Regions from separate parts of the Pseudomonas sp. FW306-02-D09B genome, predicted to be linked through region 1. Evidence: predicted binding sites of a transcription regulator. Region 1 holds the regulator's gene; the other holds the start of a gene.

The links. Region 1 encodes sigma-54, which starts transcription at its own class of promoters, with help from an activator protein. Its sites were predicted from a motif close to ANTGGCATNNANNTTGCTNT; they were not measured.
Region 2: a site for sigma-54 is predicted at 2,181-2,200, ahead of flgB (flagellar basal body rod protein FlgB). Genes of this name have one in related genera too.

Annotation. Positions count from the first base shown of each region.
Region 1 covers NZ_JBYSXY010000018.1:46,968-51,149, reverse strand. Annotated here, with positions in the region: gene ptsN (PTS IIA-like nitrogen regulatory protein PtsN) at 1-283, opposite strand, end outside; gene hpf (ribosome hibernation-promoting factor, HPF/YfiA family) at 296-604, opposite strand; gene AC3WK5_RS24655 (RNA polymerase factor sigma-54) at 714-2,207, opposite strand; gene lptB (LPS export ABC transporter ATP-binding protein) at 2,389-3,114, opposite strand; gene lptA (lipopolysaccharide transport periplasmic protein LptA) at 3,114-3,659, opposite strand; gene lptC (LPS export ABC transporter periplasmic protein LptC) at 3,646-4,182, opposite strand, start outside.
Region 2 covers NZ_JBYSXY010000026.1:29,612-33,793, forward strand. Annotated here, with positions in the region: gene AC3WK5_RS27400 (chemotaxis protein CheV) at 27-959, shown strand; gene cheR (protein-glutamate O-methyltransferase CheR) at 1,005-1,832, shown strand; gene flgB (flagellar basal body rod protein FlgB) at 2,242-2,649, shown strand; gene flgC (flagellar basal body rod protein FlgC) at 2,653-3,096, shown strand; gene flgD (flagellar hook assembly protein FlgD) at 3,112-3,840, shown strand; gene flgE (flagellar hook protein FlgE) at 3,872-4,182, shown strand, end outside.

The sequences.
Region 1 (4,182 bases):
CGTCGATGGCGTCGAAATCTATAGGAGCGTCCAGGTGCATCAAGGCACTGATGGGCGACTCGCAACCTTTGAGGCGGCAGTGGGGGATGGCGATGCCGTTGCCAAAACCGGTGGAGCCGAGTTTTTCACGGGCGACCAGACTCTCGAAGACATCCTGCATGGCCAGACCCGGCACTTCGCGGGCGATCAGGTTGGCAATTTGTTCGAGGGCTTTCTTTTTACTGCCGCCCGGCACGTTCACCAAAGAACGGCCGGGGGTCAGGATGTTTTCAAGTCGGATCATGGGTTGGGAGTGTTAACGACCGGTCGCGCCCTGGAGGAGGCTCTGGGTCTTTTCCTTATGCTTTTTGAGTTGTTTATCCAGCTTGTCGGTCAGGGCGTCGATCGCGGCATACATGTCGTTATGCTCAGCGTTGGCGACCACTTCTCCACCGGGGATATGCAGCGTGGCTTCGATTTTCTGCAGCAGCTTCTCGACGGTCAACGTGACCTGCACATTGGTGATCTTGTCGAAATGCCTTTCTAATCGGTCGAGCTTTTCGCCGATGTAGATGCGCAGGGGTTCGGTCACTTCCAGTTGGTGTCCACTGATGTTGACTTGCATACAGCTTCTCCTTCGTTGCCAGTGCATAAGGCGGCAGGCTGGCTTGCCTGCCACTAGAGCGTGTCCGAAAAGCTTTCGAACACACCCTGGAACGCTATGGCGTAGCCCGTCACATCAACCGCTTGCGTTCGCTCGAAGGCGCGATCCCCAGGGACTCGCGGTACTTGGCGACGGTGCGGCGGGCCACCTGAATGCCTTGTGCCTCCAGTAAACCAGCGATCTTGCTGTCACTCAACGGCTTTTTCTGATTTTCCGCTGCAACCAGTTTTTTGATGATCGCGCGGATCGCTGTGGACGAGCATTCGCCGCCTTCAGAGGTGCTGACATGGCTGGAGAAAAAGTATTTCAGTTCATAAATACCGCGTGGGGTATGCATGAATTTTTGCGTGGTCACCCGTGAAATCGTCGACTCGTGCATGCCGACCGCTTCAGCGATGTCATGCAGGACCAAAGGCTTCATGGCCTCATCGCCGTACTCAAGGAAGCCGCGCTGGTGCTCGACGATCTGGGTAGCGACTTTCATCAGGGTTTCGTTGCGGCTTTGCAGGCTCTTGATGAACCAGCGCGCTTCCTGCAACTGATTGCGCATGAAGGTGTTGTCGGCGCTGGTGTCGGCGCGGCGGACAAAGCCGGCGTACTGCGGGTTGACGCGCAGGCGCGGAACCGACTCCTGGTTCAACTCCACCAGCCAGCGCTCGTTGTCTTTGCGCACGATGACGTCGGGAACGACGTACTCGGCTTCACTGGACTCGATTTGCGAGCCTGGACGCGGATTCAGGCTTTGCACCAGTTCGATGACCTGGCGTAGCTCATCTTCCTTGAGCTTCATGCGGCGCATCAGTTGGCTGTAGTCGCGGCTGCCCAGCAGGTCGATGTAATCGATGACGAGGCGCTTGGCCTCAGCCAGCCAAGGGGTCTTGGCGGGCAATTGACGCAGTTGCAGCGACAGGCATTCGCTGAGGTTGCGTGCGCCGATACCGGCCGGCTCGAATTGCTGGATGCGATGCAGGACGGCTTCGATCTCGTCGAGCTCGATGTCCAGTTCCGGATCGAAGGCTTCGAGGATTTCCTCGAGGGTTTCGTCCAGGTAGCCCTGATTGTTGATGCAATCGATCAGGGTCACCGCGATCAGTCGATCGGTGTCGGACATCGGCGCCAGGTTCAATTGCCAGAGCAGATGACTCTGCAGGCTTTCGCCGGCGGAAGTGCGAGTGGTGAAGTCCCATTCGTCGTCATCGTTGCTCGGCAGGCTGCTGGCGCTGGTCTGGTAAACGTCTTCCCAGGCGGTGTCGACCGGCAGTTCGTTAGGGATGCGCTCATTCCAGTCGCCTTCCTCGAGGTTATCTACCGTCGGCGCGGTTTCCTGGTAGGAGGGTTCCTGGATGTCGGTGTTGGGTTTCTGCTCGATATTGTCCGCCATCGGGTCGGCGTTATCGAAGTCGTCGCCTTCTTCCTGGCGTTCGAGCATTGGATTGGACTCCAGTGCCTCCTGGATTTCCTGTTGCAGGTCCAGGGTCGACAATTGGAGCAGGCGGATGGCCTGTTGCAGCTGCGGTGTCATCGTCAGCTGCTGGCCCATTCTCAAGACTAGCGATGGTTTCATGGCAGGGGCTTAACACCTTATTCGCCGGCGCACATGCGCCATCCACTACAGGGCGCCGGAGCGCCAAACATAAGCAAATTATATGCCTGAAACTGAAGTGTTTGCCTAGAGCGCTGTAACAATAAATACGTATAGTTTTATTGGGGCAAGCGCTCCGGCGACTGACCAGACACCTCAGTGCTTACAGGCGGAACTCATGGCCCAGATACACTTCCTTGACCAGGTCGTTGGCCAGGATGGTTTCGGCGTCGCCTTCGGCGATCAATTGACCGTCGTTGACGATGTAGGCGGTTTCGCAGATGTCCAGGGTTTCACGAACGTTGTGGTCCGTGATCAGCACGCCGATACCCTTGGCTTTGAGGTGATGAATGATCTGCTTGATGTCGCCCACCGAAATCGGGTCCACGCCGGCGAAAGGTTCGTCGAGCAGGATGAATTTCGGTGCCGTGGCCAGGGCGCGAGCGATTTCCACACGGCGACGTTCGCCACCGGAAAGGCTCATGCCGAGGTTGTCGCGGATGTGGTTGATGTGGAATTCCTGCAACAGGCTTTCCAGCTCTTTACGACGACCGGCCTTGTCGAGTTCCTTGCGGGTCTCGAGGATGGCCATGATGTTGTCGGCGACCGAAAGTTTGCGGAAGATCGACGCTTCTTGTGGCAGATAGCCGATACCCGCTCGTGCACGACCGTGCATTGGCTGGTGGCTGACGTCCAGGTCGTCGATCAGTACGCGACCCTGATCGGCCTGGACCAGGCCCACGATCATGTAGAAGCAGGTCGTCTTGCCGGCACCGTTCGGGCCAAGCAGGCCGACGATCTGGCCGCTGTCGATCGACAGGCTGACGTCACGCACGACCTGGCGGCTCTTGTAGCTCTTGGCCAGATGCTGGGCTTTCAGAGTTGCCATTACTGGGCCTTCTGCTCGTCGGTTTTCTTTTTCGGCTGGATAACCATATCGACCCGTGGGCGCGGCGCGGTGACCGAGGCACCGGTAGCGCGGCCTGCGTTAGCAACCTGCTTGACGGTGTCGTAGACGATTTTCTCGCCTTCGGTGGTGTTGCCTTCGTTGATCACCTTGGCGCGGTCGATCAGTACGATGCGGTTTTGCGCGGCATGGTACTGGATAGTCACCCCGTAGCCCTGGACGGGTTTCGTGTCGGTCGGCTTTTGCAACTGCTCGAAATACGCCAGGTTGCCCACCGAAGTCACGACATCGATGTCGCCGGCCTTGGTGCGGGTGATGGTCACGGTGTTGCCTTTGATGATCATCGAGCCCTGGGTAATGATCACGTCACCTTTGTAGGTGGCCACGCCATTCTTGTCGTCCAGCTGAGCATCGTCAGCCTGAATGCGAATGGGTTGCTGGCTATCGTTCGGCAGAGCCCAGGCGCTCACGCTTCCCAGTGCTGCGCCCAGACTGAGCAAAATAGGGAGAGTTTTAACGAGCCTCATACTGTCCTCTTACGTTCGATAGCAGGTGTATCCTGCTGTCTTTCAAATACGCTTTCATTCCGTTACCAGTCGATACACCACCAGCGCCGTCGATTCTAACGGCTTGCTGGGTCTGCGCATATTGCTGTTGCGGGAATACCGTCATACGACTACTGGTAATCAGCATCGGGCGGTTCTGCTCGTCCGTGCGTGCGATACGTACCGAGTCGATCAATTCAACTTCAGTGCCGCCTGAATTGACCTCGCCACGCTTGCTCTGGATGTGCCAGGGGTACGCGGTGCCCCGATACATGTTCAGGTCGGGGTTGGTCAGCAGGGTGATGTCGGTTGCTTTGACGTGCTCGACCTTGTCGGATGTCAGGTCATATTGCAATTTGCCATCGGGCAGGTACTGCACGCTGTGGGCGTTGATGGCGTAGTAGTCGATCTGGCTCTCGTCGACGTGCGCTACCGGCTTGTCGAGAAAGCGTTCCGGGCTGATGTTCCAGTAGCCAACGGCCGCGAGCAACGCGGCAATGACCCC
Region 2 (4,182 bases), on a different contig from region 1:
CTTAGCGTTGGTGTAGGAGTCTGGGCATGGCTGGTGTAATGGATTCGGTTAACCAGCGCACGCAACTGGTAGGGCAGAATCGCCTGGAGCTGTTGTTGTTCCGTCTCGACGGCCAGCAGCTTTACGGGATCAATGTGTTCAAGGTTCGGGAGGTGCTGCAATGCCCCAAACTGACCCTGATGCCCAAGTCCAGTCCTGTCGTGTGCGGTGTGGCGAATATTCGTGGGGCAACCATTCCGATTCTGGATCTGGCAATGGCGACCGGCTCAGGCGGGTTGCAGGATCAAAGCAATCCCTTCGTGATCATCACGGAGTACAACACCAAGACCCAGGGTTTTTTGGTGAGGTCGGTCGAGCGGATCGTCAACATGAACTGGGAAGAAATCCATCCGCCGCCCAAGGGCACGGGTCGCGATCATTACCTGACCGCAGTGACTCGAGTCGACAATCAGTTAGTCGAAATCATCGACGTGGAAAAGGTCCTGGCGGAAGTTGCGCCGACGTCGGATGCGATTTCGGTTGGTGTGATCGATGCCGATACCCAACACAAGGCAATCTCCTTGCGAGTGCTCACGGTCGATGACTCGTCGGTGGCGCGCAAGCAGATCACGCGTTGCCTGCAGACGGTGGGGGTTGAAGTCGTTTCGTTGAACGACGGCCGGCAAGCGCTGGATTACCTGCGCAAACTGGTCGATGAGGGCAAGAAGCCGGAAGAAGAGTTTCTGATGATGATTTCCGACATCGAAATGCCCGAAATGGACGGCTACACCCTTACGAGCGAGATCCGCAGCGACCCTCGCATGCAAAAGCTCCATATCATCCTGCATACTTCGTTGTCAGGTGTATTCAATCAGGCGATGGTGAAGAAAGTCGGTGCCGATGACTTCCTTGCCAAATTCCGTCCTGATGACCTGGCATCCCGGGTAGTCGACCGGATCAAAGCAGCAGATATCAGCTAGTGGCCTTCGCTCCTGGCGGTCAATACGATTTAAGAGGCGGCATCATTGTCTACGGGTAATTTGGATTTCGAACAGTTCCGGGTCTTCCTGGAAAAAGCCTGTGGCATTTTGCTCGGTGAGAACAAGCAGTATCTGGTGTCGAGCCGTCTCAACAAACTGATGGAACAGCAAGGCATCAAGTCCTTGGGTGAGTTGGTGCAGCGGATGCAGACCCAACCGCGCAGTGGTTTGCGCGAGATGGTGGTGGACGCGATGACGACGAACGAAACCCTCTGGTTTCGTGACACCTATCCGTTTGAAGTCTTGAAGAACAAAGTGCTGCCTGAGTCCATCAAGGCCAGTCCCGGGCAGCGCCTACGGATCTGGTCGGCGGCGTGCTCGTCCGGGCAGGAACCGTATTCGCTGTCGATGTCGATCGACGAGTTCGAGCGGGTCAATATGGGGCAGTTGAAGATGGGGGTGCAGATCGTTGCCACCGACCTGTCCGGGACCATGTTGACCAACTGCAAGACCGGTGAGTACGACAGCCTGGCGATCGGTCGAGGTCTTTCGCCGGAGCGTCTGCAACGCTACTTCGATCCGAAAGGGCCGGGGCGTTGGGCGATCAAGGCACCGATCAAGAGTCGGGTGGAGTTCCGCTCGTTCAACCTGTTGGACAGCTACGCCAGTCTCGGCAAGTTCGACATCGTGTTCTGCCGCAACGTATTGATCTACTTCTCTGCCGAAGTGAAGAAAGACATTCTGCTGCGGATTCACAGCACGCTGAAGCCGGGCGGTTATCTATTCCTGGGGGCTTCCGAAGCGTTGAACGGTTTGCCGGATCATTATCAGATGGTTCAGTGCAGCCCGGGGATCATCTATCAGGCGAAGTGATCGGCCAGTCGTCGGTACTGAAAAAAAATAACGGGAGTCCTCAGGGGCTCCCGTTATTTTTTGCACAACACAATTCCCTCGTAGCAGCTGGCGCAGCCTGCGTTCGGCGCGGGCCGCGTTCGGACGTAGCCGTCGCAAATTCGGTATCCACGGATTACTGGAAGACCGCAGCGTCTGATTTTACGACCGCTTCGCGGCCGAACGCCGCCTTCGGCAGCTGCTACGGATTGCGTGCATCTCGGCATCCTGAGCGGCAGAAAAGCGGCAGGCGCCGGAAATCCGTTGCCGCTTTTCTGGCATTGCCGCTTTGCCGCCGCTCGCAAAGCCCCGGTTTATGGGGTTTTAGAAGCTGGCACGGGGCTTGCTATAACCCTGTTACGAAAAATCAGGTCACCCAAAGGTTTCCGACATGAGCATCAGCTTCGATAAAGCGCTCGGTATCCACGAACAAGCCCTGGGCTTCCGCGCTCAGCGTGCCGAGGTCCTGGCCAACAACATTGCCAACGCCGATACCCCGAACTACAAGGCTCGGGATCTGGATTTCTCGTCGGTGCTGGCCGCCCAGAACGACAAGAACAAGAACGGCACCTTTGCTTTGAACATGACCAACAGCCGTCATATCGAAGCCCAGGGTATGAGCAGTGGTGAGGAGTCGTTGCTGTATCGCACGCCGATGCAACCGTCGATTGACCAAAACACCGTGGACGCCCAACTGGAACAGTCGAACTACGCGCAAAACGCGGTCAACTTCCAGGCTAGCTTCACGCTGCTCAACAGCAAATTCAAAGGGCTGGTATCAGCCCTGCGCGGGGAGTAATCCATGTCTCTGTCCAGTGTATTCAACATTGCCGGTAGCGGCATGAGTGCTCAAACCACTCGCTTGAACACCGTCGCCAGTAACATCGCCAACGCCGAGACCGTCTCTTCGAGCATCGATCAGACCTACCGTGCCCGTCACCCGGTGTTTGCCACCATGTTCCAAGGCGGTCAGTCCGGTGGCAGCAATTCGCTGTTCCAGAATCAGGATGCCGCGGGCCAGGGCGTGCAGGTACTCGGCGTAGTCGAAGATCAAAGCAACCTCGAAGCACGCTACGAGCCGAACCATCCGGCGGCTGACGCCAAGGGTTACGTGTATTACCCCAACGTCAACGTGGTGGAGGAAATGGCCGACATGATTTCTGCCAGTCGTTCGTTCCAGACCAACGCGGAAATGATGAACACCGCCAAAACCATGATGCAGAAGGTCCTGACCCTCGGTCAGTGATAAGGGGCGATTTTTATGAGCGTTACCGATTCCACCGGCGGCCTGAGCATGACCGACCTGCTGGCGAACTCCTCGGTCAAAAGCACCGGTACGGCCGCGAATGGCCTTTCCGCAGCAACCAGTAGCGCGACTGGCGGCAAGGCGCTGGGCAAGGACGCGTTCCTGCAGTTGCTGGTGACCCAGCTGAAGAACCAGGACCCGCTTTCGCCACAGGATAATGGCGCATTCGTGGCTCAACTGGCGCAGTTCAGTAGCCTTGAAGGGATCACTTCCCTCAATACGACTGTGAGTTCTCTCGCCAGTAATTTCAGCTCTTCCCAGGCGTTGCAGGCTTCTTCTCTGGTGGGGCGTTCGGTGATTGCGCAAACCAGCACCGCTCAGATCAGCGACCCGAGCAAGGGCCTGACCGGTACGGTGAACCTGACATCGTCCATCACCGATGGAACGGTGACTATCAGCGATGCCAGCGGAAAGGTTGTGAGAACCCTTAACCTGGGCACTAAGCCTGCAGGCAGCGCCAGCTTCACTTGGGACGGCAACGACAATAGCGGCGCCGCAGTCGCTGCGGGCACTTATACCGTCAAGGCCAATGCGCCGATCAACGGCACGGCGACCGATCTGGCCACCTACCTGCCAGCAACGGTCAACAGCGTGACGCTGAGCCAAACCGGCGGCGAGTTGATGCTCAATCTTGCAGGTCTGGGCCCTATCGCCCTGTCCAAAGTTCAAACCATTGGTCTATAGAGCCGGCTAACGCGGCATAAAGGAGTGGAATATGTCTTTCAATATCGGCCTTAGCGGTCTCTATGCAGCCAACAAACAACTGGACGTGACCGGCAACAACATCGCCAACGTTGCGACCGCCGGTTTCAAGTCTTCGCGCGCCGAGTTCGCCGATGTCTACTCGGCAACCAAGCTGGGCAACGGCTCTAAAGTTGTCGGTAGCGGTGTAAACCTGGCCAACGTATCCCAGCAGTTCACCCAGGGTGATATCAACAACACCGGCAACGTGCTGGACATGGGTATCAATGGCTCGGGTTTCTTCACCCTGAGCAATAACGGTTCGACGACCTACACCCGTGCCGG